3 regions of the Actinoallomurus sp. NPDC052308 genome follow, and region 3 is predicted to be linked to each of the others. Evidence: riboswitches for the same ligand, from Rfam matches in the RefSeq annotation. Region 3 holds a riboswitch; each other region holds the start of a gene.
What was found. Region 3 has a riboswitch for cyclic di-AMP ahead of AB0L00_RS18135 (CHAP domain-containing protein). Riboswitches for the same ligand answer to the same signal wherever they lie in the genome.
Positions count from the first base shown of each region.

Region 1: linked by a shared signal. The riboswitch ahead of AB0L00_RS14530 (NlpC/P60 family protein) and the one ahead of AB0L00_RS18135 (CHAP domain-containing protein) in region 3 are both predicted to bind cyclic di-AMP.
Region 2: linked by a shared signal. The riboswitch ahead of AB0L00_RS13685 (CHAP domain-containing protein) and the one ahead of AB0L00_RS18135 (CHAP domain-containing protein) in region 3 are both predicted to bind cyclic di-AMP.

Region 1 is NZ_JBFAUM010000003.1:684,036-694,140, forward strand. It holds gene AB0L00_RS14520 (tetratricopeptide repeat protein) at 1-332, opposite strand, end outside; gene AB0L00_RS14525 (class II 3-deoxy-7-phosphoheptulonate synthase) at 543-1,883, shown strand; gene AB0L00_RS14530 (NlpC/P60 family protein) at 1,905-2,930, opposite strand; cyclic di-AMP (ydaO/yuaA leader) riboswitch at 2,936-3,109, opposite strand; gene AB0L00_RS14535 (CHAP domain-containing protein) at 3,347-4,366, opposite strand; cyclic di-AMP (ydaO/yuaA leader) riboswitch at 4,367-4,514, opposite strand; gene AB0L00_RS14540 (hypothetical protein) at 4,847-6,223, opposite strand; gene AB0L00_RS14545 (beta-1,3-glucanase family protein) at 6,462-7,649, shown strand; gene AB0L00_RS14550 (SDR family NAD(P)-dependent oxidoreductase) at 8,119-8,928, shown strand; gene AB0L00_RS14555 (FadR/GntR family transcriptional regulator) at 8,964-9,689, shown strand; gene dgoD (galactonate dehydratase) at 9,686-10,105, shown strand, end outside.
Region 2 is NZ_JBFAUM010000003.1:499,471-509,575, forward strand. It holds gene AB0L00_RS13665 (trehalase family glycosidase) at 1-871, shown strand, start outside; gene AB0L00_RS13670 (isovaleryl-CoA dehydrogenase) at 1,044-2,651, opposite strand; gene AB0L00_RS13675 (TetR/AcrR family transcriptional regulator) at 2,638-3,321, opposite strand; gene AB0L00_RS13680 (hypothetical protein) at 3,442-4,038, opposite strand; gene AB0L00_RS13685 (CHAP domain-containing protein) at 4,187-4,939, opposite strand; cyclic di-AMP (ydaO/yuaA leader) riboswitch at 4,952-5,093, opposite strand; cyclic di-AMP (ydaO/yuaA leader) riboswitch at 5,201-5,347, opposite strand; gene AB0L00_RS13690 (sirohydrochlorin chelatase) at 5,873-6,646, opposite strand; gene AB0L00_RS13695 (phosphoadenylyl-sulfate reductase) at 6,628-7,341, opposite strand; gene AB0L00_RS13700 (Insertion element protein) at 7,338-7,514, opposite strand; gene AB0L00_RS13705 (nitrite/sulfite reductase) at 7,511-9,166, opposite strand; gene AB0L00_RS13710 (hypothetical protein) at 9,450-9,611, opposite strand; gene AB0L00_RS13715 (zinc ribbon domain-containing protein) at 9,752-10,003, opposite strand; gene AB0L00_RS13720 (transposase) at 9,960-10,105, opposite strand, start outside.
Region 3 is NZ_JBFAUM010000005.1:215,548-225,652, forward strand. It holds gene AB0L00_RS18110 (dienelactone hydrolase family protein) at 1-486, opposite strand, end outside; gene AB0L00_RS18115 (serine hydrolase domain-containing protein) at 552-1,094, opposite strand; gene AB0L00_RS18120 (hypothetical protein) at 1,662-1,988, opposite strand; gene AB0L00_RS18125 (hypothetical protein) at 2,333-2,722, shown strand; gene AB0L00_RS18130 (dienelactone hydrolase family protein) at 2,730-3,422, opposite strand; cyclic di-AMP (ydaO/yuaA leader) riboswitch at 3,812-3,956, shown strand; cyclic di-AMP (ydaO/yuaA leader) riboswitch at 4,044-4,187, shown strand; gene AB0L00_RS18135 (CHAP domain-containing protein) at 4,196-4,924, shown strand; gene AB0L00_RS18140 (penicillin acylase family protein) at 5,044-7,530, shown strand; gene AB0L00_RS18145 (peptidoglycan-binding domain-containing protein) at 7,874-8,710, shown strand; gene AB0L00_RS18150 (helix-turn-helix domain-containing protein) at 8,752-9,492, opposite strand; gene AB0L00_RS18155 (DUF4097 family beta strand repeat-containing protein) at 9,717-10,105, shown strand, end outside.

The sequences.
Region 1 (10,105 bases), on a different contig from region 3:
TTGAGGACGTCGGCCAGCGTCAGGGCGTACCACGGGATCGTCGGGTACTTCTCGCGGGCCTGCCGGACGATCTGGGCGGCCCGGCCATAGTCGCCACGCCATTTGAAGGCCTCGGCGAGCGCCGCCGTGGCGAACCGGGTGTCGCCACCGGCCGCGATCGCCTGGTGGGCGATCTGCTCGGCCTTCCTGTCGTCACGCTCGTTGGTGAGGACCAGCCAGGACAGCAGGGACAGACCGTCACCGTCGAGATCGGCCCGCTTGGACTCGAGGAGCTGCTGGGCCTCCTCGGGCTTGCGGAGCCAGATGTCATAGGCGCGGCCGTTCGTGCTCATGTCAGAACCTCATGCGTCGTCGGCGATCTGCGGGATCGGCCCATCATCTCAGAGATTCGGGGCGGCCGACGCGAGGCCCGTCACACCGCGGATCGCCGTAGTGATGCGAGGTCCGTCATACCGCGGATCGCCGTAGCAGGGGCGGAGATGCGGGAAACAGGGCGGAATACGCAGGTTGCATGACCCGGGCTTGTGACCCGCTCGATACCCTTGGGTCTCGTGGACCTCCTCGAATCCTGGCGTGACCTTCCGGCCGCCCAGCAGCCCGACTGGCCCGACCCCGCCCGGCTCCAAGACGTCGCGGCGCAGCTGTCCAAGCTGCCGCCGCTGGTGTTCGCCGGCGAGTGCGACCAGCTCAAGGGGCATCTCGCCGCGGTGGCACGCGGTGAGGCCTTCGTCCTGCAGGGCGGCGACTGCGCCGAGACGTTCTCCGGCGCGACCGCCGACGACGTGCGCAACAAGCTGAAGACCCTGCTGCAGATGGCCGTCGTCCTGACCTATGCCGCGAGCGTCCCGGTCGTCAAGATCGGCCGGATGGCGGGCCAGTTCGCCAAGCCCCGGTCCAAGCCGGTCGAGGTGCGCGACGGCGTCGAGCTGCCCGCCTACCGGGGCGACATCGTCAACGGGTTCGACTTCACGCCGGAGAGCCGCGTGCCGGACCCGGAGCGGCTGCTGCGCGCCTACCACGCCGCCGCGGTCACGCTGAACCTCACCCGCGCCTTCACCCAGGGCGGCTACGCCGACCTGCGCCAGGTGCACGCCTGGAACCACGACTTCGTCGCCGAGAGCCCCGCGGGCCGGCGCTACGAGCGACTGGCCGGCGAGATCGACCGGGCGCTGGCGTTCATGCACGCCGCCGGGGCGGACCCCGAGGAGTTCCACCGGGTCGAGGTCTATTCCAGCCACGAGGCGCTGCTCCTGGACTACGAACGCGCCCTGACCCGCATCGACTCGCGGTCCGGCCTGCCGTACGACGTCTCCGCCCACTTCCTGTGGATCGGCGAGCGCACCCGGCAGCTCGACGGCGCGCACGTGGAGTTCATGCGGCACATCCGCAACCCCATCGGGGTGAAGCTCGGCCCGACCACGACCGCCGAGGACGCCCTCGCGCTCATCGAGCGGCTGGACCCCGACCGTGAGCCCGGCCGCCTCACCTTCGTCACCCGCATGGGCGCCAAGCGGATCCGCGAGCACCTTCCCGCCCTGGTGGAGAAGGTCACCGCGAGCGGCGCCCAGGTCGCCTGGATCTGCGACCCCATGCACGGCAACACCTTCGAGTCGGAGAGCGGGTACAAGACCCGCCGGTTCGACGACGTGCTCGACGAGGTCGCCGGCTTCTTCGAGGTGCACCGGGCGCTCGGGACCCACCCGGGCGGCGTGCACCTCGAGTTCACCGGCGACGACGTCACCGAGTGCGTCGGCGGCGGCCACGACATCGTCGACGACGACCTGCACCAGCGGTACGAGACGGCCTGCGACCCCCGCCTCAACCGCGGCCAGGCCCTCGACCTGGCGTTCATGGTCGCGGAGATGTACCGCGTTGGGAAGTGAGCCCCGGTCCGCGTGGTCGCCTCAGACCACGCGGACCGCGCCGGCGAAGGGCCGGGTCGACAGGTCGGCGACCCGGACGTGGTCGCCGGTGTGCGGCGCGTGGATGAACTTCCCGTCGCCGATGTACATCCCCATGTGGTGGATGTCGGAGTAGAAGAAGACCAGGTCTCCCGGCTCCAGCTGGTCCCGGGAGACGTGGACGCCGGCGTTCCACTGGTCGCCGCCGTAGTGCGGCAGGTTGACGCCGACCTGCCGGTAGGCCCACATGGTCAGGCCCGAGCAGTCGAACCCCTGGCCGGGCGTCGCGCCGCCCCAGACGTAGGGGACGCCGAGCTGGGTCAGTGCGGCGCGTACGGCGCCGACCGCCCTGCCGGGGCCGCCGGGGATGGCGGGCACCTTCTCGCCCTTGCCGGCGCGCTCGACGGCGTCCTGCAGGAGCGGCTTGCGGACCTTCTCCAGCGCGGTGCGGATGGTGGCGCGCTGCCCGGCGAGCCGGTTCCTGAGGAGGGCCGCCTGCGCGGCGCGGTCGCGGGCGTCCTGGCCGGTCCACTGGGCGTTCTGGATGGCCTGCGTGAGCTGCCGGATCTCGCCGTCGTCCTGCTGGGTGAAGTAGTGCAGGGTGGTGGCCCGGTCCAGCAGCGCGCGCGGGTTCGAGGACGCGAGGAGCGCGGGCGCGTCGTCGTGCGTGCCGTTCATGTAACGGATGGCGGCGAACCGGCCGACCTTGCGCTGCATGGCCTTCAGCGCCTCGGCGGCGCGGGCCGAGGTCTGACCGGCGATGACGGCCGCGCGCTGGGCCTGCTCCAGGCGCACCTTGAGGCCGTTGTACTGCTCGGTGAGCTGCTCGAGCCGGTCGCTCAACTGGCCGGCCTGCTGCCGGAGCGCGTCGATGCGCGGGCCTGGCCGGGCCGCGTCGGCCGGCGCGGCCGACGCGGGCGGCGTGAGTCCGGCGATGACGAGGGCGAAGGTCGCGACCGCCGTACGGCGGGCCGTTCCCTTCCCGGGATGAAGAGGGTCGTGCGTGTCCGCGGTGCGGAATCGATCCATCCAGGTGCTCCTCTCCTCAGGCCGCCTACCGGGTTAGCTGACGGGTTCGGACGAGAAGGAGCCCTACCGCGAGCCGTCGGCGACGGACGCGGATTCACCCCGATGCGCAGGCGAGGAGACGCCCCCTGCCTCCGCGAATGGGTCCCCGGTTCCCCGGCGCGCCACGGCGCGACGGGCGATTCGGCGGTCCGGCCGTCTCTCGGCCGGTGACGACTCGCTGGAGATTAACGGATGGTGACGGAGCGTCCAACGAGAACATGCGGAGATGGCCCGGGGGATCCCAGGATGGTCACTCCGGGTGATGGGCGGCTGGTCCTTTGCGCCTAGACACCGCGATCCCCGCCCGCCTCCGGAAGGGGAGCGGACGGGGACCGTACGGACGATGCCGCGCGCGGCGCGGCTCGGGCGAGCGAGGCTCAGGACAGGACGGACTCCGACTCCGACTCCGACTCCGTCTCGGACTCGATCGAGCCGTTCTGCGACACCGCGGCGTGCAGGGTGTTCCAGAACGCCAGCTCGACGTCCTCCTCCAGCTCCGAGATCTTGCCCCAGAACTCCTGGTCCTCGGCCTTCGCGGCGGCCTCGGCGGACAGGACCGGCATGAGCTGGGTGCTGGCGTCGGCCGCCTCCAGGTCGGCCACGCTGACCTCGGCGGGCAGCTCGACCGGCGTGCGGTGGTGCTTGCCGCGCTTGCGGACCCGGACGTTCGGCGCCGAGACGGGCACCTTGACCTTCGACTTGCCGACGGCCAGGGCCACGGTCCCGAACAGCACGACGGCGAGCAGCCCGGTCAGGGCGGCCTGCTGGTCCGGCAGGGGGGACGATGGGGCGGCCGGGTCGTGGGCCGCGGTGGTGTGCGCGTCGACCTGCGCCTGGACGTCCTTGCCGATCTCCTTGACGGCGGGCGGCGGCGCGGCGTGCTTCGGGGCGTAGTTCTGGTCGGTCTGGGCCGTCTGCTCGACGGCCGGCGCCGCCTTCACCTTCACCTTGGAGGGATAGCCGAACCCGACCACCTGGCTGATGTCCCGGGTGGCGCGCATCAGCGCGTTGTTGTGGTTGGCCTCGATGGTGTGCAGCGTGTGGCCATCGACCCGCTCCACGATGCCGACGTGCTCGATGTCGCCGATGCTCTTGCCGCCCGACCACGAGAAGAACACGATCGCGCCGGGCTCGGCCTTGTGGCCCCAGGCGCCCTGCTTCTTGAACCACTTGGCATGGTCGGGGGTATAGGCGAACTGGCCGGTCCAGTCCTCGACGCCGGCCTTGTCGGCCGCCCACGCGAGGAACATGTCGCACCAGGCCGACGTCTTGTAGACGGGGTCCTTGTCAACATGCTTGCTGTACCAGTCGCCGAATTTGGTGTAACCGCTGGCTTTCTCGTGATAGCCGAGCTGGCCCTTGGCGACCTCTAGCAGTTTCTGACCTACTGAATCCATTCGCTCCCCTTTTACCGCCTACCGGGTTAGCTGACGGGTTCGGGCCAGAGGTAGCCCTACCGTGCGTGACGGATTCACCCCGAGGGACTGATGGGTCCCCGGCTCCCACGACGCTGGTTGCGTCGCCGGGACTCGGCGGTCGGTCTGCAACCCCCTGGTTGGAGGTTGGTCACAGCCCGATCTCGGCGCAATCTAGCCGAACTCTCGCAACAACGGCAACGCGTTCGGAAACGAAAGTCTGGCATCGCTCGCTCACCGAGCGTAGCCGGGCGTGGGTGCGTCCAGCCGGGTAACGTCCGAAAAGGCACTCTCACGTGCGGCGAAGCCGGAAAGGGGGGACGGGCGGGAAAGGCGAGTGTCGCGCCCGCCACCAGGAAAAAGTGACGAACACGGCACTCGGGTCGGGCTCTCCTCAGCCGAGGTCCGGGCGGCGGCGCGTCGACGCCGCGACCGCCCGTCCGAAAACCGCCCTTATGCGGCTCAGCGCACCTCGGGGCGCAGGATGTCGATGCCGCGATCGTTGTCCGCGACGTACAGGTATCCCGCGTGCCAGTACGGCGCCCACGACATCGCGTCGGCCGGCCGGTAATAGGCCACCTGCTTCGGACGGGCCGGGTCGCGCACGTCGAGGAGACGGGTCCCCTGCGTGTAGAAGGACTGCGCCAGGAGGCCGTGGTGGACGTCGAAGTAGTGGGCCGAGCAGTCGCCGGTGTCCGTCCGGCTGCCCTCCTGGCCCGCCACGCTCCACGTCCCGACCGTCCGCAGGCGGAACGGCTCCTCCGGCGTCGAGCGCCAGCCCTCCCCGTCGTACGAACCGCGCAGTGAGGCGATCACCAGCCGGCCGTCGTCGGCGCAGCCGGGGTTGAACGCCTCCTCGGTGATGTAGACGAGGTCGCCGTGGCCCGGCGCCTCATCGGCGGTGGAGCCGACCGGCCGGAAGGAGTTGTGCATGAACCTCGACGGCGCGGCGGTCTCGCTGACACCGCCGCCCGCGTACGGCACCGGGTCCCAGGCGCGCGCCACGCGCGTCGTGCGCCGGACGGGGTCCCAGTGGCGCCCCCGGGTCCAGTAGCCGCGCACGCCGCCGGCGCCGGACGCCCACGTCACCCCCGTCGCGTCGACCTGGATGTCGTGGACGTAGTCGGTCTTCCCGTCGTCGCGGCCGAGCTCGATCGGCTGCGGGAACGTCCGCGGATGGCGGGGGTCCGCTACGTCGGTCACCCAGACCGGGCGGCCGCCCCAGTCGGCGGGCATCCAGTCGGCCCTGGCGGGGCCGCCCGTCCACAGGTAACGGCAGTCGTCGACGCAGCTCGTCGTGTGCCCGGCGGGGACCTTCTCGTACGCCTGCTGCACCGGCTTCGCGGGGTCGGCGAGGCTCACGATGTAGATCCCGGACTCGCCGGTGTGCGTGTTGCCGCCGAAGGCGCGCGGGTCGCGGGCCATGAAGACCAGCTTCCGCCGCGGGTCGGCCTCGGTGTCCTCCGTCTCCCACATGCCCGGCATGGACAGCGCGCCGAGGGCCTTCGGCGCGGCCGGGTCGGTCACGTCGTACGTCTTCAGCCCGAAGGTCCCGGAGACGTACATCACCGTGCGGTGCCCGTACGTCAGGAAGCCGAGGGAGATCGCGCCCTTGGCGTCGGGAAGAGTGGCCGCGAGGCGCACTCCCTTGACGGCGGCGGAGGGCGGCAGCGGGACGGAGCGGATCCGGTGGGCGACGACGTCCTGCTGGACGGCGGGCTCGCTCGTCCGGGTCTCGTCGTCGCCGCCGGGTGGGCAGGCGGGGGCGGGGCCGGCCATCGTGACGACGGCGGTGGCCGCGGCCAGGACGGACAGGGACAGGGTGCGCGGGGTCGTCACATACCTCCTCGGGGGCGGTCTGCGACGCCGCAGGCCGCGAACGGCCTGCGGCGCCGTGGCACGCCCGTCCATCCTCGCCGGACGGCCGCTCCCGGCCCTGTTCCGCCGCGTCCTCGTTCATCACGTCCTTAACCAATCCTGAAGCGGGCCTTAAGCACCTGCCACGGCGGTTCCCCGGCCGCTTCGCTGAACGCCGGACGCGGTCTCAGGACAGGAGAGGGAACTCGTGCACAGCAGAATGATCGGCAGAAGGTCGTTCCTCGCGTCGACCGCCGCTCTCGGCGCACTCGCGTTCGGCGGCGGAACGACGGGATGCGCGCCGTCGTCGCGGGCCCGGAGCACGGCGGCGACCACGGGCGGCCTGCCGCTGACCGCGGTGAACCGGACCGGCAGGTACGCCGACGCGTCGATCCATATGTACGTCGTCGGGGTGGACCCGGCGACCGGCGCCCAGGGGCGCGTGACGGCGGACGGCGCGTTCGTCCCGTGCGCGGCGTCGGACAACGGGCCCGGCGGGTTCACCGACTACGCCATCCCGTTCCGGGACTCCGGCGAAGCGACCGTCGTCCTGCCGAAGATGTCGGGCCGGGTCTACTTCTCGATCGGCGACCGGCTGCGGCTGAAGGTCGTCACCGACGGGAACGGCAGGCCGGCCCTGCAGTATCCGGCCGGCTGGGTCGGCGCGGACCCGAACTACCGGATCCTCCACGACTGGATCGAGTTCACCCACAACGACGCCGGCATGTTCTGCAACACGACGATGGTCGACATGTTCAGCGTCCCGCTCGCCATCCGGCTCGCGGGCGCCCGTACCCGGACCACCGGCACCCTCGTCGACGGGGGCAGGGACCGGATCTTCGCCGCGGTGGCCGCGCGCCCGGAGTTCGCCCGGCTGGTCGTCGGGGACCGGCTGCGGGTCATCGCGCCCGGGCACGGCGTCGAGGCCGGTCTCTTCCCGGCGGACTACTACGACTCCTACATCGACGCGGTCTGGAACGAGTACCGGCGCACGCCGCTGACGGTCCGCACGGACGCCGGCACGTACACCGGGACGGTCACCGGGGAGCGGCTGTCCTTCACCGGCGGGGCCCGGACCCCCGCGTCCATCGCCCGGCCGTCGACCCGTGACGTGCTGTTCTGCGACGGCGCGCTCGCGGCGCCGAACGACGGCGTCACCGGGCCGGTCGCCGCGATCCTCGGCGCCGCCTTCAACCGGTCGACCCTGCTCTCGGAGCCGCGCCAGCCGGCCGCGGACCCGGCCCGGTACTACCGGGTGCCGGTGACCAACCACTACGCGCGGGCGATGCACCAGGCGAGCGCGGACGGCGCCGCGTACGGCTTCGCCTTCGACGACGTGGCCGGCCACGCCTCCTACATTCAGGACGAGGCGCCGACGTCCGTGACGGTGACCCTCACGCCGTTCTGAGTCGGCACCCACATGGCCGGAACCGGTCACTGTGGGATTCAGGGGGCGAAACGCCGCCCGTGCCCCCACATCGGATCCCGGCCGGTCGCGGGCGGCGGTCCGCCCGTCACCGTACGTTCCGTGTCGGCGCAGGTCGGATGCCGTGTCCCCGCGCCCGGCCGCCACCGGTCGCGGCGGGCTCCGCCGTCCGGGAGCCGCCGCGGCGGTCCGGCCCCGCGTCAGCGCCGCCCGTCCCGTCCGGCCGGACGGGACGGCGGATCCCCTGGTTCGGGGATCAGCGGCCGTTCGTCTTCCTGTTTGAATCAGGGACCGGGGAGATGGAGGGTGCCGGTGACGGAGGAGGCCGCGGTCATGAGGAAGACGACGTCCGGGCGGGTGGGCCGGTGACCGCGAGAGCCTCCGGCGCAGGAGGTACGCCCTCGGTCCCGGGACGGCCGGCGACGGGGTGTCGCGCGGGACGGTGGGGCCGATGACCGCCGGGGGAGCCCCCGGCACGGACGCCGCGCCCTCGGTCCCGGGCGAACCGGCGCCCCGGCGGTACGCCGGGCGGGTCGGCCTGGTGACCGGGGGAGCCTCGGGTATCGGCGCCGCGACCGCGGTCCGCCTCGCGGCCGAGGGCGCCGCCGTGCTGATCGTCGACGTGTCCGCCGAGGGGGAGGCCGTCGCGGCGCGCGTCCGGGAGGCCGGGGGCCGGGCCAGGTACCTGGCCGGGGACGTCAGCCGGGAGGACACCTGGGACCGCGCCGCCCGCGTGGCGGAGGAGGCGTTCGGCCCCGTCGACGTCCTCGTCAGCAACGCGTACGTCGTGGACGTCGCACCGGCCCACGAGCTGTCCCCGGAGTCCTGGCGCCGCCAGATCGACGTGTGCCTGACGGCGGCGTTCCTGGGCGCGCGGCGGCTCCTGCCCGGCATCGCCGAACGCGCCGGCGCCATGGTGATCACCTCGTCGGTGCACGCCCTCGTCGGGCTGCCCGGTCACCCCGCGTACGCCGCCGCCAAGGGCGGGCTGGTCGCGCTGACCCGGCAGCTCGCCGTCGAGTACGGCCCCGCCGCGCGGGTCAACTGCGTGATCCCCGGCCCGATCATGACCGCGGCCTGGGAGCGGGTGGACGAGACCGACCGCGCGAAGAGCGTCCAGGCCACCGTCCTGCGGCGGTTCGGCGAGCCGGAGGAGGTGGCCGCGGCGATCACCTACCTCGCGTCGCCGGACGCCTCCTTCGTGACCGGCGCCGCCCTCACCGTGGACGGCGGCTGGAGCATCGCGCGGGACTCCGCGTGAGGGGCCGTGCCGGCGAACGGGACGGTGGGTGACCCGTGGCGTTCTACGGTGGCCGCGGGCTGCACGGTCAGACCGTGGAGGCCGTCGCCAACATGATCTTCGCCGGGGAGTTCCAGGAAGGCGACGGCATCGACGTCGCCGGCCTGCAGACGCGGCTCGGCGTGAGCTCCACGGCGCTGCGCGAGGCGCTGAAGGTGCTGACGGCCAAGGGCCTCATCCTCGCCCGGCCCAAACGCGGCACGTTCGTCCGGCCCCGGTCGGACTGGAACCTCCTGGACGGCGACGTCATCCGGTGGAAGTTCGCCGCCGGGCCGGACGACGCCTTCCTCCGCGACCTGCACGAGATCCGGTCCATCATCGAGCCGAGCGTCGCCGGGCTGGCCGCCTCCCGCCGCGACACCGTCCAGCTCATCGCCCTGGAGCGGGCGCTGCAGCGGATGGAACGGGCGCGCGGGGACACCGAGGTGACCGCCGCCGACGTCGAGTTCCACCGCGCGCTGCTCGTGGCCACCGGCAACGAACTGCTGATCCGGATGGACGTCATGATGGGCGCCGGCCTGGCCGGTCGCGACGCCCTGGTGCACGGAGTGGTCGGCGGCGCCGACGCGATCCCGAACCACCGGGCGGTCCTGGAGGCCGTGCGGGCCGGCGACGGCGACGCCGCCGAGGAGGCCATGCGGGCGCTGCTGCTGCGCGCCTGGCGGGATCTGCACCGCGTACGAGGCGAACACGGCGGGATTCGGGGCAGAGCACAGGAATGAAGATCGCCAAGATCGAGACGTTCCTCGTCCCGCCCCGATGGCTGTTCTGCCGTGTTGAGACCGACGACGGCCTCGTCGGATGGGGCGAGCCGGTCGTCGAGGGCCGCGCCGAGGTGGTGCGGACGGCCGTCGACGTGCTCGCCGAGTACCTCATCGGACGTGACCCGCTGCGGATCGAGGACCACTGGCAGGTCCTGACCAAGGGCGGGTTCTACCGGGGTGGCCCGGTGCTGTCGAGCGCGGTCGCCGGGCTGGACCAGGCGCTGTGGGACATCGCGGGCCGGTGTTACGGAGCGCCGGTGCACCGCCTGCTCGGCGGACCGGTGCGCGACCGGGTCCGCGTCTACGCCTGGGTGGGCGGCGACGAGCCCGCCCGGCTGCGGGACGCGCTCACCGAGCAGGTGGAGGCCGGATTC
Region 2 (10,105 bases), on a different contig from region 3:
CCGGGCGAACGGCGACACCGCGTTCCTCAAGGAGATGTACCCGAAGCTGGTCGCCTACCACGACTGGTGGTACCGCGACCGGGACCACGACCACGACGGCCTGGCCGAGTACGGCGCCACCGTCGACCCGGCCAACGACAGCACCGAGGAGCGGCGGCAGGCGGCGGCCTGGGAGAGCGGCATGGACAACGCCCCGCGCTTCGACGCCGCGCTCGGCACGAGCGTGGTGGACAACCGCGACGCCAACGGCCGCCTGGTCGGCTACTCGCTCAACCAGGAGTCGGTCGACCTGAACTCCTACCTCGTCGCCGAGAAGGGCTACCTGGCGGCCATCGCCGCGCGGCTCGGGCACCGGGCGGACGCCGCGCGGTACACCGCGCAGGCGCGGACGCTGGCCGCGACCATCCGGGCCAAGATGTACGACCCGGCGACCGGCTTCTTCTACGACACCGACCTGACCACCGGCCGGCGGCTCGTCGATCGGGGCCGGGGCATCGAGGGCGCCGTCCCGCTGTGGGCCGGCGTCGCCGACGACGCCGAGGCGGCGCGGGTCCGGGCCAGGCTGACCGACCCGGCGGAGTTCGCCACGAAGGTGCCGTTCCCGACGGTGGCCAAGAGCTCGCCGTACTTCGCCGCGCAGGAGTACTGGCGCGGGCCGGTCTGGCTCGACCAGGCGTACTTCGCGCTGGCCGGCCTGCGCCGGTACGGCTACGGCAGGGACGCCACGGCGGCGGCGGACCGGCTGTGGCGGTCGGCCGACGGTCTGCTCGGCGACGGTCCGATCATGGAGAACTACGACCCGCTGACCGGAGAGCCGCTGAACTCCACCAACTTCAGCTGGTCGGCGGCGCTGCTGCCCGGCATCGCCTGAGCGCGACCGATCGGTGAGATCACGGGCCCGCGGCCTCGGCCGGCCGCGGGCCCGTGCACGTCCATGGCGAGCGGCTCCGGGACACGTCCGTGGCGAGCGACTCGGGGACACGTCCGTGGCGAGCGGCTCCGGCATCCGCGGGACCGGCCTTCGAAGCCGCGGGCGACCGGAGTCAGCCGGTCTTCGGGCGGGCCCGTTCGATGATCGCGGCGAAGTCGGCGCCGGCCGGCAGGGTTCCGAACGCCCGGCCCCAGTCGCCGTCCAGGCGGGAGGCGCAGAAGGCGTCGGCGACCGCCGGGTGACCGTGCCGCACCAGCAGCGAACCCTGCAGCGCCAGGGCGAGGCGCTCCACGATCCGCCGGGCGCGCAACTCGATCGTCGCGACGTCGGCGAGGGAGTCCTTGACCTCCCGTACGGCGGCGTCCAGCCGGGCGTCCGCGCCCGAGGCCAGGCCGACCTCGTCGAAGAACGTCTCGACGGTCTCCGGCTCCTTGACCATGGCGCGGAGCACGTCGAGTGCCGAGACGTTCCCCGAGCCCTCCCAGATCCCGTTGAGCGGCGACTCGCGGAACAGCCGCGGCATGCCGGAGTCCTCGACGTAGCCGTTGCCGCCGAGGCACTCCAGGGCCTCCGCGGCGTGGGCGGGCCAGCGCTTGCAGACCCAGTACTTGCTCACGGCGAGCCCGAGCCGCTTGAACGCGGTCTCACCCCGGTCGGTCGCCCCCGCCAGGCGGAGCATCAGCACGGTCGCCGCCTCCGACTCGACGGCCAGGTCCGCCAGGACGTTGCGCATCAGCGGCTGGTCGACGAGGTACCGGCCGAAGGCCTGCCGGTGCGCGGCGTGGCGGGCGGCCTGGATGAGGCCCTCGCGCATCCCGGCGGCCGCGCCGACGACGCAGTCGAGCCGGGTCATGTTGACCATCTCGATGATGGTGCGGACGCCCCGCCCCTCGTCGCCGACGCGCCAGGCGACCGCCTCCTCGTACTCGACCTCGGCGGACGCGTTCGAACGGTTGCCCAGCTTGTCCTTGAGCCGCTGCAGGCGGATGGCGTTGCGGGTGCCGTCGGGCAGCACGCGGGGCAGCAGGAAACAGGTGAGGCCCTCCGGCGCCTGCGCGAGGACGAGGAACACGTCGCACATCGGCGCGCTCGTGAACCACTTGTGGCCGGTCAGCAGGTACGTGCCGTCGGGTTGCGGCACCGCCCGCGTCGTGTTCGCCCGGACGTCGGACCCGCCCTGCTTCTCCGTCATCGACATGCCGGCGAGAATGCCGCGCTTGTCCGCCGGGGTCCGTAGCCCGAAGTCGTACGTGTCGGACGTCAGCAGCGGTTCGTACTGCCGGGCCAGCTCGGGCGCGTGGCGCAGCGCCGGTACGGCGGCGTAGGTCATCGAGATCGGGCAGCCGTGCCCGGCGTCGACCCGCCAGACGTAGAACTTGGCCGCGCGGGCGACGTGCGCCCCGGAGCGTTCCGTCCAGGCGCGGGCGTGCAGCCCGTGGCCGACGGCGACCCGCATCAGCTCATGCCAGGCCGGGTGGAACTCCACCTCGTCGACGCGCCGGCCGTACCGGTCGTGGGTCCGCAGCACCGGCGGGTGCTCGTTGGCGAGCCGGCCCCATTCCCGGGCCTGCTCGGTGCCGGCCAGCCGGCCCAGCTCGTGGACGGCCTCGGCCGCCCAGCCACCGCCCTCCCGGAAGATCCCGTCGAGAAGAGCCGGATCGTCGGCCACGTCATGGCCGATGAGCGGCGGGACCTGGTTGAAGACCTCATGTGTTGGCACTGACCGCTCCGATGCTGCGCTGGGCGAAGGAGGTGAGATTGAAGATCAGGTCGGTCCGGACCCGGTCGCGCGCCGCCGCGTCCGTACGGGTCGGCGAGGCCGGGCCGGCGGGCGGATACGGGTCGGCGGGCCGTGTCGCGCCGACCGCGAGCGGGCCGACGAGGGCCTCGCCGATGGCGCCGACGAGCGCGGCGGCGCTGACCTCGACGTCCTGGTCGGGGAGTTCACCGGTGGCGATGCCGCGGCCGATGAGCCCGGCGAGGACGGCGGCGTACGCCCGGCGGAAGACCAGCCGCTCGGCGTCGACGGCGGGGTCCACCGGCTCGGCGAGGAGCGCGTACGCCATGCGGGGGGCGCGCAGGGCCCGGCCCGCGAAGGTCTCGATCACCGCCGCGACGCTCTCGGCCGCCGGCCGCGCCGGCGACGCGGCGCGCGCGAACGCGTCCACCTCGCGTTGTGAGGCCACCCGGAACACCTCGGCGACCAGCTCGGACTTCGACGGGAAGTGGCGGTAGACGCTGCCGGTCGCCACCCCCGCCCGCCGGGCGACGGCGGCGATCGAACATCCGGCGTAGCCCCGCTCGGCCACGACGGCCAGCGCGGCGGCGCGGATGCGCTCCCGCGACGCGCTGAGCCGGGCCTCGACGCGGGGCGTACGGCGGTACGGCACACAAGGATTGAACCTCAGTTCACTCCTTCCCGGCAAGCCTCGTCACCGGAGACAGAACAACGGCGCGGGATCCCGAGAGGGGATCCCGCGCCGTCCGGCCGGCAGGCGAGGGGGAGCGGGTTACGCCTTGCCGGTGGCTGTGTCGTAGCCGGTGCCGGAGTGGCGGTAGACGCCACCCTTGCCCAGCTCCAGCACCTGGAACTTGATGGTGATCGAGTTCGAGGCGGTGCCGGTGAGGTGCTGCATCATCTTCTCCGACAGGTCGATGAGCGCCGGCGGGTTGTGCTGGGCGACCGCCCACTCCGCAGGGCCGAAGTCATCGACGACTCCGATCTCGCTCTTGCCGTTGTAGGTGATCTTCACCTTCGTGCCGAGCGGCCAGTACGGGCTGGCGATCGTGTGGTACGACATCGGTTTGCCCGACGCCGTCGAGGGGTCCCAGAAGGACGTGGCGGTGGAGACGCCACCCGGCAGGGCCGCCGCCTTGGCGTCTTTCTTGGCGTTCTTGGGGTCCTTGTCCTTCTTGACCGCCACGAGCATCCGGTCCTGGGCGGCGCTGTCGACGCGCTTCTCGGCCTGGGCGGGGGCGTTCTGCGCCTGCGGCGCCGACGCCGCCTCCGAGGTACCGCCGTAGGCGAGGGCGGTGGTCACGCCGCCGCCGGCGAGAGCGACACCGGCGGCGATACCGGCGATGGCCTTGGTCGAGAACCTGATCATCGCTTTCCTTTCGGGGGGCATGGGGGCATAGGGGGATGAGGGCATGGAGGTACCGGGGGAGGGTGAGGAGAGATCCGGGGAGCGACCCGGGAAGGGGGCGGCACGTGCCGCGTCGCCGACGGCGGCACGGCACGCGCCGACGGGTGAATTACTGGGGGTACTCCGGGTAGCCGTAACCCACGACGGTGGAGGTGTTACGCGTCCGGACCTTCACGGCGTCGTCCGTGTTGCCCTCGACGGTCTGGATCGTTCCGTCGCCGTTGTCCTTGATGACCAGGCCCACGTGATCGATGTTGTCGACGCCGCTGCCGTTCCAGGAGAAGAAGACGACCGCGCCGGGCTTGGGAGTGGTGCCCCAGCGGCCCTGCGAGATGAACCACTTGGCGTGGGAGGGGGTGAACGCGTCGCCGCCCATGCCCTTGACGCCGAGCTGGTCGCCGACCCAGGTGACGAACATGTCGCACCAGGAGGCGTTGGCGTAGTCGTTGACCGACCCGCCGTCGCGCGCGGCGCCGGCCTTGGCGTACGGGGTGGTCATGAACCACTGGTTGAACTTGCTGCCGCCGGTCGCGTCCTCGGTCGTGCCGACCTGGGAGGTGGCGAGCTTCACGACGTCCGCCGCGGTGGGCAGCTTCTTCGCCTTCTGCTCGGCGACGGTGTGCACCTTGATGTGCGGGTTGTCGTTCACCGGGCGGGCGTGCTTCGCCTTACCCGTACCAGGTGCGGGTACCTGACCAGCCTGGTGGGCGGCGGAGCGGGACGCGGTGGGGGTCTGCGCGGAGACGGCGGGCGCGGCGGTGGCGACGGCCATCGCCGCCGCGCCGGCGGTCACGGCACCGGCGACGAGGCCGGTGAGGCACTTCTTCGGTGCAAAGCGGGGTTTGGCGTGTCGAGGGGACACGGGGGGTACTCCTTCGGCTTCCATGCCGCTTACCGGGTTAGCTGACGGGTTCGGGCGTGGAAGCTGCCCTACGGCACGAGAGACGTGCCGATTCACCCCGGGACTTCTTGTGGGTCCCCGGTTCCGCGATGTGCGGATTCAGCGGGTCGCCCGCTTACGCGGACGGCACGAACAAAGAGACAGGGTCTGGCCGTACGGTCCCAGGGGAGGGACGAACGACCGGATATTCAGGTCAGGGAGGACTCGCGGACGAGGTTCTTAAGCTCCTTACTTCCAGCCGCCTACCGGGTTAGCTGACGGGTTCGGGCGTGGAAGTCGCCCTACGGCACGACAGGTGTACCGATTCACCCCGGGACTTCTTGTGGGTCCCCGGCTCCGTGATCTTCACGGACTCGACGTTGCCGCTCCCGCTCCATATGGATCAAAGGGTTCTCCACGGGAGTGGCGTGATATTGGATATGAACCGTCCGGTCTTCACGGAGGCCCTCACACGCTTCTTCGCGCCGCGCCGTTCGCGCTGGTGGGCCGGCCGTCACCGGCGGGCGTCCGGGAGGCGCATGGGGGGCGTCCGCCGGACTTAGGCGAACATAGCAGACAAATACCGACGGGCCAAATACCCCAGGTTTGCGACATGGCTCACATGATCCATTGGAATAAGTGATCGTTATTGCGCCATGGCCTGCCGTGATCAATTTCCGGATAAGGAAAAAGAATCACGAACCCTGGAAATGATCATAATTGCGGACGGGCCGAAAAGCCTTACGGCATAGGGCGTCGCGGCCAGTCGAAGAAGATCGCTCAGCCCGGCGTCCCGGGCGGCGGGAGGAGACGCCGGGCCCGGTGTTCCGGCGGCCGCGGAGAGGCCCGGCGCGGGGTCCGGGCGGCCGGAGGAGAGGCCCGGTGCGGGGGTCCGGCCGGCCGGAGGAAGGTCGCTCAGCCCGCGGCCGCGACGAGGTCGGCCCGGACGAGGGCCTCGCGATAGCGCTGCACGGCGATCTCCGCCAGCTCCGGAGCGGCGCCCAGAGCCGGTGAGACGGCCACGGCGCCCGCCGCCAGGGACTCGTCCCGCACCTTGTCCGCGAAGAAGCCCGGGGCCAGGAAGTACGACGCCACCACCACACGCCGCGCCCCCGCGGCGTACAGCGCGCGTACGGCCTCGGGGGGCGTGGGACGGGCCGCGGAGGCGTACGCGGGGACGACGGCGCGCCAGCCGCCCCAGTCGCGCGCCATCCGGCCGATCGTCGCGTTCGCGGCCGGATCGCTGGAGCCGGCCGCGGCGAGCACCACGGCCGTCTCCGGGTCCGGCCGGACGCCCACCTCGGCGAGCCGCCGTTCCAGGGCGCCCGTCATCAGCGGGTGGGGGCCGAGCGTGGCGCCGTAGTGCAGCGCCAGCTGCGGGTGGGCCGCCCGAGCCTCCCGCAGCGCGCCGGGGATGTCGGTCTTGCTGTGATAGGCGGCCGTGAGCAGGAGGGGGAGCACGACGGCCTCGTCGGCCCCCTCTCCGACGAGACCACCGAGCGCCTGCCCCGGTGCGGGGGGAGCGTGGTCGAGATACGAGGTCACGACCCGCACCCCCGAGGAACGACGTACAAGATCAAGAAGTTCCTCGACCGTCGCCGCCGCACGTGGATCACGGCTCCCGTGGGCCACCGCCACCAGGGGGACCGCCGCCCGGCTGCTCCCGGCTCTCACAGGTTGATGCCGCATTCGGTCTTTCCGGTGCCGGCCCAGCGTCCGCTGCGCGGGTCCTCGCCCGGCGCGACCTGCTTGGTGCAGGGCTCGCAGCCGATGGAGGGGTACCCGTCGTACTGCAGCGGGTTCACCAGGATGCCGTGCTTCTCGATGTAGCCGTGCAGGTCGGCCTGGCTCCAGCGGGCGAGGGGGTTGACCTTGACCTTGCCGCGCGCGGCGTTCCACTCGACCACGCGCGCGCCGCGCCGGTGCGAGGTCTCCTCGCGCCGGATCCCCGTGATCCACGCGAGGTACGGCTCGAGGGCACGGTTCAGGGGCTCGACCTTGCGCAGGTGGCAGCACAGGTCCGGGTTCCGGCCGTACAGCCGGGGCCCGAGATCGCGCTCCTGCTCGGCGACGGTACGCGAGGGGGTGACGTTCACGACGTTCACCGGGTAGACGGCCTCGACCGCGTCGCGGGTGCCGACCGTCTCGGCGAAGTGGTACCCCGTGTCGACGAACAGCACGTCGATGCCGGGGCGGACCTTGGAGGCGATGTCCACCAGCACGGCGTCCTTCATGGACGACGTCACGCAGATCCGGTCGCCGAACGTCGCGATCGACCAGCGGATGATCTCTTCGGCGGAGGCGTCCTCCAGGGCGTCCGCAGCCGACTCGACGATGTCGGTGAGGTCGAGCGCCGCGGTGGGGCGTTCGAACAGGAGCGTCATGCCGAGCCCTCCCCTCGGGGAGCACCCGACGAGCTGAGCGCGCCGAGCCCGATGAAGCGGAGCCGGAAGGCCCGCGTGCAGGCACGGCAGTGCCAGCCGCCGTCGCTCTCGTACGGCTCCAGGTCCTCGTCTCCGCAGTAGGGGCAGTAGAAGGGGACGGCTCGTTCGGTCACTTCAGGTCACCTTCTTCCGCACGCTGCACCCACGCGGCGAAGGACTCGCCGTCGGCCTTGTTCTCCTGGAACCTGCGCAGCACCCTCTCCACGTAGTCGGGCAGTTCCTCGGCGGTGGTCTTCAGGCCCCGGATCTTCTTGCCGAACTCCCCCCCGATCGAGCCGCCCAGGTGGACCTGGAAGCCCTCGACCTGGTCACCGTTCGCATCGGTGACCAACTGGCCCTTCAGCCCGATGTCGGCGGTCTGGATGCGGGCGCAGGAGTTCGGGCAGCCGTTGATGTTGATCGTCAGCGGCTCGGCGAAGTCCGGCAGGCGCTGCTCCAGCTCTTCGATCAGGTCCATGCCGCGCTGCTTGGTCTCGACGATGGCGAGCTTGCAGTACTCGATGCCGGTGCAGGCCATCGTCTGGCGGCGGAACGTCGACGGGCGGACCCGCAGGTCGTGGGCCTCCAGCTCGGCGGCCAGCTCCTCGGTCCGCTCCTCCGGAACGTCCAGGATGACCATCTTCTGCTCGGTCGTCGTGCGCACCCGTCCGGAGCCGTACTCCTCGGCCAGGTCCGCGATGACGCGGAGGATGTCGCCGTCGACCCGCCCGACCTTCGGCGCGAAGCCGACGTAGTACCGGCCGTCGCGCTGCCGGTGGATGCCGACGTGGTCCCGGCGCTGGTCCCGCGGTCCGCCGGGCGCGGGACCGTCCGCGAGGGCGTACCCGAGGTACTCCTTCTCCAGGACCTCGCGGAACCGCTCCGGGCCCCAGTCGTTCATGAGGAACTTGAGCCGGGCGCGGTGCCGGAGCCGGCGGTAGCCGTAGTCGCGGAAGATCCCGGTGATGCCCGCCCAGACCTCGTGGACCTGGTCCGGCCGGACGAACGCGCCCAGCCGCTTGGCGAACATCGGGTTCGTGGACAGACCACCGCCCGCCCAGAGGTCGTAGCCGGCCTCGCCCTCGTCATTGACCACGCCGACGAACGCGATGTCGTTGATCTCATGGATCGTGCACTGGGCCGTGCAGCCGGACAGCGCCGTCTTGAACTTCCGCGGCAGGTTGGAGAAGTCCGGGTGGCCGATGTACCGGTCGTGGATGTCGCGGAGCTGCGGCGTCGCGTCGATGACCTCGTCCGCGTCGATCCCGGCGAGCGGGCAGCCGAGGATGACCCGTGGCGTGTCGCCGCAGGCCTCGGTCGTGTGCAGCCCGACCGACTCCAGGGCCTCCCAGATGGCCGGGACGTTCTCGATCTCGACCCAGTGCAGCTGGATGTTCTGCCGGTCGGTGATGTCCGCGGTGCCACGGGCGTACTTCGACGACACGTCGGCGATCGTCCGGAGCTGGTCGAGGTTCAGCTGGCCGCCGTCGATGCGGACGCGCAGCATGAAGTAGCGGTCGTCGAGCTCCTCGGGCTCGAGGACCGCCGTCTTGCCGCCGTCGATGCCGGGCCGGCGCTGGGTGTACAGGCCGTACCAGCGGAACCGGCCCCGCAGGTCCGCGGGGTCGATGGAGTCGAAGCCGCCCTTGGCGTAGACGTCGATGATGCGACGGCGGACGTTCAGGCCGTCGTCGTTCTTCTTGTTCTCTTCGTTCTTGTTGAGCGGTTCACGGTAGCCCAGGGCCCACTGGCCCTCGCCTCGTTTCCGCTGCAGACGGGATGGCATCGTGCGCGTCCTCCGTGGTCGTGGGGGACGCGAAGCACGCCGGCAGATCGCACTGCTGGCTCAACGCTGAGCTTTGGGGAATGACACCGGCATACCGCGCGCCCTTGAGGCAGTGGCGGTGATCAGGTGTCAGCGACAGATGGCGCTGCCCACACGGAGAAAGTCGACGTGCCGGCGCATAACCAGCAACGGATCCGCAGCAGCCATGTATCGATGATGACATGTGGTTCGATGACTGTCCAACCATGTCCGAAATGCGGACGGACGTCGCATTGGTCGGATCTCAGCCCTGCCGGAGCCAGTTGATGCCCGGCTCGGAGCCCTCGCCGGGTTCGGACCGCTGCTCCTCGGGGCCGTCGGACTCGGGCGGCAGGTGCTGGCAGTCGCACCATGTGCCGCCACGGCACTCGTCGTGCCGCCGCTCACGACACGCTTCGCAGATCACGTGTCCATTGTGCCCACTCAGAGCCTGTTCACCGCCCCACCGGGGGCTCGCGCGTACGGACTGGACCGAACATCGTTCTGTACGCTGGGCCCGTGGCCGTGGCGGTGACTCCTCCGCTCCCTGAAGGGAGCGGCTTCTCGCTAGGCTGCTTGCGCAGTTTCGCGAAGGGCAAGCCCTGCCCTCAAGATGTCGATCGCCGCGTTCACATCGGCGTGCGTGGCGTGCCCGCACCCTCTGCAGGCGAACTTGGCCTGGGTGAGGCGGTTGTCTGCCGCACAGTGCCCGCAACGCGAACAGAGGCGGGAGGTGTTGTGGGGCTCGATGGCGATCAGCTCGCGACCGGCGCTTTCAGCCTCGTGCGCGAGGACCGTCAAGAACCAGGTCGCCGTCACGTCTAACCGCGATCGTCTTTACCCGACCGCGCACAGGGCGGTGCTGATGCACGCGGATATGCCCGATGCCCTGCAACCGCATGTACGTCGCCGTCGGATGCT
Region 3 (10,105 bases):
CATCATGACCGGCGCCTTGATCCGGGCGGTGTGCTCGACCGCGTCGACGGTGTGGTTCGGGGCCGGAGTGCCCGGGACGGTCGGGTGGTAGGCGACCACGTTGGCGAGCCGCTCGTCGCGGCCGCCGAGGATCAGGGCGAACCGGCCGCCCAGGCACCAGCCGATCACGCCGGCCCTGCCGCAACCGAGTTCGCCCAGCAGATGGTCGAGCAGCCGCCGCTGTTCCGTCAGCACGACCTCGTCGTCGAGCCGGTCCATCTGCGCCCGCAGCTCACCGATCGGAGTGTTGTCGCTGCTCACCCCGTGCCACGGGTCCCAGCTCAGCGCGGTCACGCCGGCCCGGGCGAGGTCGTCGGCGAACTCCCGGACCTGCTCGCCGATCCCTGTGAGCATGGGAAGCAGGAGCATGCCGGCGGCGGAACCACCCTCCGGGCGCGCCAGGTAGGCGTTCAGGCCGTCCACCGTGAGGTACGACGTCTCGATCATCAGTGACCCTCCTCGCGAGTTCCTCAGAGGCTTCCTACCACCGGCCCACAGGCGAATGCCGCCTGCTACTCGCACAGGGCGGCGTCGACGGCCGCGTTCAGGTGGCCGATCTGGGCCAGGTCCGTGGGCAGCTCGGTGACGGCGATGGTGACGGCGCGGCCGTCCTCGGTGGCGGCGTTGCTCGTGGAGTACCCGGGGATGTCGCCCCCGTGGCCCCAGGCGACGCCACCGCAGCTCAGCGGTGTGCTCATGAGGCCGAGCCCGTATCGGACGCCCTTCCCCATCTCCGGCGCGGCGACGGTCGTGCGCATCTCCTTGAGCTGTGCCGGCGCGAGCAGCCGACCGGCGAGGAGCGCGGTGAAGAAGCGGTCCACGTCGCTCGGGGTGGAGATCAGCTGGCCGGCCGCCCAGCCCATGGACGGATCCGACTCGGTCACGTCGGTGAGCGGCGCCTTCGGATCGTCCTTGGCGTACCCCTCCGGGTGGGGCCGGCGGATCGTCTGGTCGCCGACGCCCGGGAAGTCGGTGTGCCGTAGGCCGATGCGCGTGATGACGCGATCGGTGATCTGCTCGGCCATCGGGCGCCCGGTGATCTTCTCGACCAGCAGCCCGGCGACGACGTAGTTGGTGTTGCTGTACTCCCACTTCGTGCCGGAGGGAAGTCCGCCTTCTTGGCGAGAGCCAGGTCGAGCAGTTCACGGGGCTCGAAGTAGCGGTGCTGGTAGGGCAGGAAGCCGTTCGCGAAGAGGGACGTGTAGTTCGGGCGGCGGGGAATCCGTCGTCGCGTACGAGGTGGTTCAGCCGCTGCTGGACGACGCCTCCGGTCCGGCCGGTGCGCGCGGCGAGCGCGCCGCTCGGCGCGGCGGCGGCGCCGAGGATGCCGAGGCAGGTCAGCGCGACGATGGTGGTGAGACGCCTGCGGTTACCGAAACGATGATCGCTCATGGCGGTCACGTTACGTACGGGGCAGGTGACGGATCGATCCTGCCGGCGGTACTTCGAAGGTACCTCTAGCCCTACCACCGCCCAGGGGGTCATGCGCCGGGGCGGGGCGGCCTCAGGAGTAACCGAACCGGCCGCGATGACACGTCCGGCACGGCCCGCCCCGGGGGAGCCCGGGGCGGGCCGTCACGAGGAATCAGACCGGTAGCACTGCCGTTCCGCCGTTCACCTCGCTAGCAGCAGCAGCCGCACCCGCCCCACCAGTACCAGTAGGACGTGCGCTTGTAGTAGGAGTACGAGTAACTACTCGTCGTGCCGCTCGTCGTCCGCCAGCGCCGCAGGGGCGCGCGCCCGTACCGCAGGTGTGCGCGCCTGTGTCGCAGGAACGCGCGCCCGTGCCGGTGCCGAGTGACGCGGGAGTAACTCGCGGTGACGGAGTGCTGCGGGGTGATCGTCGCCGTCTGCGCGCTTGCCGGCCCGGCTGCGCCGAGCGTCGCGACCGTTGCTCCCGCGAAGGCCAGGCCAGAGATCGCTACTCCCATCCGGCGCGAAATACCCATGGAAGATACCTCCTTCGGTACGGCTCGCGCGCGACGATTCGGCAGCCACGCGCGTCATTTGAGAACATTTAGATGTATGTCCCGATTTCAGATGACATCACAGTGACTTCGGAAGTCAACGGTTCATTGTCGGGATGAGAAAGATTTGAAGGCCGCTTAGCGTCCTCTTGCCGATGCCCGCACGCCGGATCGCTGCGGCATGGGCGGTGAAAGGGCGGGTAATGTTCTGACCGCGTCGGGGGCCGGTGACGGGATCATGTCGTGCGCGGGGTATAGAAGCCGACGTCCCGGATGTCCACCGAGCCGCGCCCAGCGAAGGGCGCGAGAAGCCAGGTGTTCCACGAATGGTTCGTCGCCGTGATGAGAGGTCCATTGCCCGGCCGTCCGGAAACGGGCGCGCCCTCGCACTCGCCGTCCTCATATGCGGCGTTTCCTGGGTGCTCGCGCCGCCGCAGGCGCGCGCGAGCCAGGTGGCGATCGGGCGGCTCGAGCGGATGGGCGCCCTGCCCCGAGGCGACGGCCATGGCAAATGGGTGCGCGTCGCCATGCACGTCGGGAATGGGAAGTTCAACAAGAACTACACGACCGTGCTCAGCCCCACCGTCAATCGCGGCCTGCAGCAGGTGTCGAATACCAACGTGAGCGGACGGACCAATACTCAAGTGGCCTTCTGCCGGAAGAAGCACAGGATCTGCAGGATCTCGCAGCGAATGGGCGGCCGCCGGGGGTGGTGAGGCCCGTTCAGGCCCCTCGCGGGCGTTGCCCGATCGGCGCGAGGTGGTCGAGGAACCACTCCCGTGCCAACTCCGCGACCGCCTCGAGGGCACCGGGCTCCTCGAACAGATGGGTGGCGCCCGGAACGATCTCGAGCCGGATCTCGCAGCGCATGAGGGCCTGGGCCTGGCGGTTCAGCTCGATTACGACCTCGTCCCGGCCTCCGACGATCAGCAGCGTGGGTGCGGTCACCTGCCGGAGGCGGGGTGCGGCGAGGTCGGGCCGGCCGCCACGGGAGACGACCGCGGCGACGTCCGACCGGGGCTCGGCGGCGGCCCACAGCGCGGCGGCCGCTCCGGTGCTGGCGCCGAAGTAGCCGACGCGCCGCCCGCTCGCCTCGGGGCGGGCGCACAGCCAGGCGGTGGTGTCGATCAGGCGCCGGGCCAGCAGCTCGATGTCGAACACGTTGGCGCGGTCGGCCTCCTCTGCCGCGGTGAGCAGATCGAACAGCAACGTCCCGAGCCCCACCTGGTTCAACGCGGTGGCCACGAAGCGGTTGCGTGGGCTCCGGCGGCTGCTGCCACTGCCGTGGGCGAACATGACGAACCCGAGCGGTGGTTCGGGGACGACCAGGGTGCCGGCCAGCCGGACCGGTCCGGCCTGTATCTCGACCTCTTCCTCGCGCGGGCAGTCATCGTCGAATCGGTGAATGAAGGCCATGGCTCTTCCCCCTCGCTTCCACGATTCACCGGGACACCGGTGCGGGCCAGAGGCGATGGTCCCTCGAAACGAGTAACACCAGTCACATCAATAACAATGGCCACTGCAATCACGGGCGTATACAGCTCGCAGTCCCGACCTCTGGTATTGCGTGCGGCAAGTGACCCACATCACGTAAACTCATCTTTAAGTGAGTGTTTTGTCCTGCTATGTTCCAATAACTCTCGCGGCGCTCCCCACGCGTCGCCCGCATATCCGTCGGCCACGGCCGGCCTGCCGACCCAGGCGATAGGGCGTTCACAAGACGCCTGCCCGAGCGGGGCCCGACCCGGCCGGTTCATATCCAAATCGCGCTGCTACCGCCGAGCGCTCCGCGGAGTGCGTACGCGAGAGCGGCAACGCCGAGTCCGTGACCTCACGGAGCCGGGGACCCACCGCATCATCGGGGTGAATCGGCACATCCCCCGTGCCGTAGGGCGACTTCCACGCTCGAACCCGTCAGCTAACCCGGTAGGCGTCTGGAAGTAAGGAGTAGAACCTTGCCCGCGCCCATCCCCTGACCCCATCCACCGCCATCGCGATGGCGACCGCCCGGCAGTCTCTTGTATAAGCCGCCCGAATTCGGGCGATCCGCTGAATCCACACCACTGTGGAACCGGGGACCCAAATGTATTACTGGGGTGAATCGGCACTCCGCTCGTGCCGTAGGGCAGCTTCCACGCCCGAACCCGTCAGCTAACCCGGTAAGCGGCATGGAAGCAAGGAGTACCCCCGTGTCCGCTGCCCCTCGACTCGAACGATCCGGAGCACGCATCACCGCAGCCCTGTCGGGCATCGCGGCGGCCGGTCTGGCCGCGTTCATCTTCGCCGCCGACCCGGCCGAGGCGTCCTCGCTCCCCGCGCAGGCCGGTCGCGCGCCCGTGGGTGCGCCGTCCACCCAGGGACGTCAGGTGACACAGGTTACCGGCAGAGGGCTGGACGCCGATCCCCAGGGCTCGGACAAGGGCCGGCAGCAGGTGCCGACCGCGGCCGAGGCGCTGAAGGTCGCCCTGTCCCAGGTCGGCACCACCGAGAACGCCGCCGGCGGCAGCAAGTTCAACCAGTGGTTCATGGCCTCGCCGTACGCGAAGATCGGAGTCGCGCGCGACGGCGGGTCGATCAGCGACTACGCCGACGCGTCCTGGTGCGACATGTTCGTCACCTGGGTCGGCGCCCAGGCGGGAATCAAGGGACTCGGCGGTGACGCCTTCACTCCCGCGCACGCCCAGTGGTTCCACGACCAGGGTCGCTGGGGCAGTGTGCCGAAGCCGGGAGCGGTCGTGTTCTTCTCCTGGAACGGCGGCAAGGACATCGACAGCATCGACCACGTCGGCCTGGTCATCAAGGACAACGGCGATGGAACGATCCAGACCGTCGAGGGCAACACCGACGACGCCGTGAAGGTCCGGACCCGCAGCAAGGACTCCGTCGTCGGCTACGGCTACCCCGAGTACGCCCAGTAGCCGGAAACCCGTCCCACCCGCCGCCCGCGCGCCGAATCCGCTGGTTCGGGGCGTGGGCGGCCGGCATGCCCGGATGGTTTACTGACGCGATCATCCCGGTTCTGGCGTGAGGAAGGTCAATGGCCCGTTTTGCGCCGCTTGCCCGGCTGCCGCGTCCGGCCCGCTGGGCGGTCCGCATCCTGGCCGTGCTCCTGGCCCTCGCGCTCGTGCTCACGCTGTACGGGTGGTGGACGGTCCGGCGGTCGTACCCGCAGGTCGGCGGGCGCGTCACCGTCCCCGGCCTGGGCGCGGACGTCACCGTGTTCCGGGATCGGTGGGGCGTTCCGCAGATCTACGCCGACAACGCCGAGGACCTGATGCGGGCGCAGGGGTACGTGCACGCGCAGGACCGGTTCTGGGAGATGGACTTCCGGCGGCACATCACGGCCGGACGGCTGTCGGAACTGTTCGGCAAGACCACCCTCGACACCGACAAGGTCGTCCGTACGCTCGGCTGGCGGCGGGTCGCCGAGCAGGAGCTGCCGCTGCTGCGGCCCGACACCCGGCGTTACCTCGACGCGTACGCCCAGGGCGTGAACGCCTGGCTGGCCGGGCACCGGAACACCGCCACGCAGAGCCTGGAGTACTCGGTGCTGGGCCTGCAGCGCGGCGGCTACCACCCCGAGCCGTGGACCGCCGTCGACTCGCTGTCCTGGTTGAAGGCGATGGCCTGGGACCTGCGCAGCAACATGGACGAGGAGCTGGGCCGCGCGATCGCCGCGACCAAGGTGTCCCCCGCTCGCGTCGACCAGCTGTACCCCGACTATCCGTACGACCGGAACCCGGTGATCGTCCCCGGTGACGGAAACTCCGGCGGGCGTACGGGCCCGGCGCCGCGGGCCCGCGCGCTGTCGCCGGCGCTGACCCGCGTCGCCGCCGCCATCCACGCCATGCCGACCATGCTCGGCAACGGCGCCCCGGGCCTGGGCTCCAACTCCTGGGTCGTGTCGGGCGCGCGGACGAACACCGGCAGGCCGCTGCTCGCCAACGACCCGCACCTCGCGCCGCAGATGCCGTCGCTCTGGTACCAGGCCGGACTGCACTGCCGCACCCCGTCGGCCGCCTGCCCCTTCGACGTCACCGGGTTCACGTTCTCCGGCGTCCCCGGAGTGATCATCGGGCACAACGCCCGGATCGCCTGGGGCTTCACGAACCTCGGCCCGGACGTCACCGACCTGTTCCTGGAACGGGTCACCGGCGCGACGTACGAGTACAAGGGGCGTCAGGAGCCCCTCACCGTCCGGACCGAACAGATCAAGGTGGCCGGCGGCAAGCCCGTCACCCTCACCGTACGGGCGACACGGCACGGGCCGCTGCTGTCCGACGTGATGGACACGGTCCGCACGGCCGGGAACGGCACGGCGGTCGCGCTGCGGTGGACCGCGCTCGACCCGGGCCGGACCGCCGACGCCATCGTGTCGCTGGACACCGCCGGCGACTGGCAGCGGTTCCGCGACGCGGCCCGGCTCTTCGAGGTGCCCGCGCAGAACCTCGTGTACGCCGACGTCGACGGGCACATCGGCTACCAGGCGCCCGGCCGCATCCCGATCCGGTCGAGCGGCGACGGGCGCTGGCCCGCGCAGGGCTGGACCGGCAAGGAGGAGTGGACGGGCTACATCCCGTTCGACGACCTGCCCCGTACGTACGACCCGCCGCAGGGCTACATCGTCACCGCCAACAACGCGGCCGTCGGGCCCGGCTACCCGAGGATGCTGACCCGCGACTGGGCGTACGGCTACCGCGCGGCCCGCATCGCCGAGCTGGTCCAGCGGGCGCCGAAGATTGACGCGGCGACGATGGGGCGGATCCAGTTGGACGACCGCAACGGCTTCGCGCCGACGCTGGTGCCGCACCTGCTGCGCGTCGGCTCCGGGCCCGCCGTGGCGCTGCTGCGCGGCTGGGACTTCACCCAGCCCGCCGGCTCGGCACCGGCGGCCTTCTACAACGCGGTCTACCGCCACCTCCTGCTGCGGACGTTCAACGACGAACTGCCCGACGGCGCCCGCCCCGACGGCGGCGACCGCTGGTTCGAGGTGCTGCGGAACCTCCTGAATCGCCCGGACGACCCCTGGTGGGACGACGTGCGCACGCCGGCCAGGGAGACCCGCGACGACATGCTCCGCCTCGCGGTGAAGGACGCCGACCACGAGCTGCGCGACCGCCTCGGCGACGACCCGAAGAAGTGGCGCTGGGGCGACCTGCACACGCTCACGATCACCAACCAGACGTTCGGCACCTCCGGCATCGGGCCGATCGAGTGGCTGTTCAACCGGGGGCCGTTGAAGCTGTCCGGCGGCGACTCGCTCGTCGACGCGACCGGCTGGAATCCGCAGGAGGGGTACCAGGTCGACTGGGTGCCGTCGATGCGCATGATCGCCGACCTCGCCGACCTGGACCGCTCTCGCTGGATCAACCTCACCGGCGCGTCCGGCCACGCCTTCGCGGACCATTACTGGGACCAGGCGCGGCTGTGGGCGCACGGCGACACGATCCCGATGCGGTCCGCTCCGGACACCGTACGCCGCGAGGCCGCGCACACCCTGACGCTGCGCCCCCAGCGCAGGTAGCGGTCGGCGAGAGTCGTCACCGTCACTTGCCTGCGTGGTGGCGGAAAACCGTTCTGGCCTGGTTCGGCCGTTTTGGGCGCGCCTATTCGACGCGAGTGGCGTGGTCGTTACGTGAAGTGAAACCGGTTTTAGTCCGATTTCGCCGTTCGCCTGCGAGGCGACCGATGCCGGCGGGACGCTGGGGCGAGAAACACCGTTTGCAGGGGATAGTCGCTTGCGCCGCGATTAATGCCCTTTGCGTACTGACGTCGCATGGCCCGGCTGAGGACGGGTAACGCGGACGGGACGGTGATCGTCCGGGGGCTTCCACCGATCCGAGTTCCGGCCATCGAGGAGGTAATTCATGCCCGACGCATTCACCCCGCCGCCCCCCGGCGAGCCGATTCCGGCACCCGGCCCGAGCGACGCCGCCGCCCCGCGCCTCCCGGACCCGCCCGACGACGGCCGGATCTACGTCGATCCGGCGGCGCCCATCACGGTGCACAGCGCCGCCGCGGCGCCGACGGGCGAGCAGTTGGTCGCGTACGCGATGACCCTGCGCGGCACGGCACGAGGCCGCGTCCGTGAGAACGTCAACGACTTCACGCAGTGGTACTACGGCGACAACACCGCCGCGTCCTGGTGCCTGATCTTCGTGTGCTGGTGCTTCAATCACTTCGGCGCGCTGCACCTGCTGGGCGGAAAGATCGCTTACGTGCCGAGCCTGAAAAGCCGCGTGGGGTCGAAATGGCACACCGACCGGAAGCTGATCGCCAGGGGCGACCCGGTCACCTTCGATTTCAACCGCAGTGGCGAGCCGGAGCACGTCGGGTTCTTCGTCACGTGGCTGGACTCGGGGCGTACGACATTCGAGTCGATCGAGGGCAACACCGGAAACGACCAGGTCGCCACCCGCACGAGGCACTGGAGCGACGTGTACGGCTTCGTGAAGCCGGGCCTGGCCGCCTCCGACCCGAGCCGGTACCCCGGCGTGATCTACCGGTACGTCGCGGGCGCGATGATGCACGACGCGCACGTCAAGTGGATCCAGCAGCGGCTCGGCGCGCACAAGCACCCGGTGACCGTCGACTCCTACTACGGCCCGGCGACGGCCGCCGCGGTCACCGCCTTCCAGAAGGGCGCGCACCTGTCGGCCGACGGCGAGGTGGGTCCCAAGACCTGGGCCGCCCTGGCCGACTGACCCGCGCCGATCAGCACACCCGCGTGCGACCCACGGCACAGTCAGCGGGGCGAGGTGTCGCTCGAGGTCGGTTCGGGTTTGGTGTAGAGCACCTCGCGGGCCTGGTTCGCGGCGCGGGTGATGCTCTCGGTGATGAAGTCGAGGAAGCGGGCGATGTTCTCGAGGCGGGCGGCGGCCGGGGTGCCGGGGCCGAGGACGCCGACGCCCTGTCGCGCGGTCTCGGCGACCAGGGCGGTGCCACGGGCGCTGGCGATCATCGATTGGTACCAGACGTCGTCGTCGACGACGTAGCGCTCCCGGCGGCGCTCGTCGCGTGCCCGGCGGACCATGCCCTGGCTCTCCAGGAACGTGATCGCCTTGGAGATGGACGCCGGGCTGACCTGAAGGCGCTGGACGAGCTCGGACGCGGTGAGGCTGCCCGCGTCGTCGGTGCAGAGGCAGGCCATCACCCGGGCCATCATCTTGGGCGTGCCTGACGCCATGAAGACGGTGGTGAGCGTTTCTTCGTACTCACGCACTGCCTCGGCGTCGCGTCCGTGTGGCTGCGGGCGCGCCTCCGCCCCTCGGGAGGAGGCCGCCCTGCGCCGGTGGGCACGGCGTTCGGTGGCGCGGTGGGCCAACTCGGCGCGGTAGCCGGTGGGGCCGCCGTTCCGCATCACCTCACGCGTGATCGTCGAGGTCGGACGGTCGAGGCGTCTGGCTATCTCCGCATAGGCGAGCCCGTCCGCCAGCCCCGATGCGATCTGCTGGCGGTCCTGCTGAGTGAGCCGGCCTCCCGGCATCGCGACCTCCTTGGCGCTCCCTGAGGCCCCCCACCATAGCGTTCACAGGCAACCCATCGCAACGAGCGCCCTCCTCAATGTTGCGTTAGATTCAGATCTGTTGCAACGATTTCATGGCGATGAGCTGCGCCAATGCTGCTAACTCGCAACGGGCTTGTTGAAGAAATATGGAAAGCAACGTAGCGTTTGCGTTGTTCGAAACAACGAGCCGCAAGGAGAGAACGATGCAGAAGTTCGACACCCCCGCCCCGATCGCCGCCGTCCTGAACATCCCCGCCGGACGCGTTCAGTTCATCGCCACCGACCGGGCCGACACCACGGTCGAGGTCCTGCCCGCGAACGCCTCCAAGGGCCGCGATGTGAAGGCAGCGGAGCAGACCACGGTCGCCTACGCCGACGGCGTCCTGCGGATCGAGGTCCCGGCCAAGAACGACTACTTCGGCCCGTCCGGATCCATCGACGTCACCGTCCAGCTGCCCGCCGGCTCCGGGATCGAGGCCAAGACCGCCAGTTGCGAGCTGCGCGGCGTCGGCCGCCTCGGTGACGTCGTCTTCGACGGCGCCTACCGCCAGATCAAGATCGACGAGGCGGCGAGCCTCCGGCTCACCGCGGT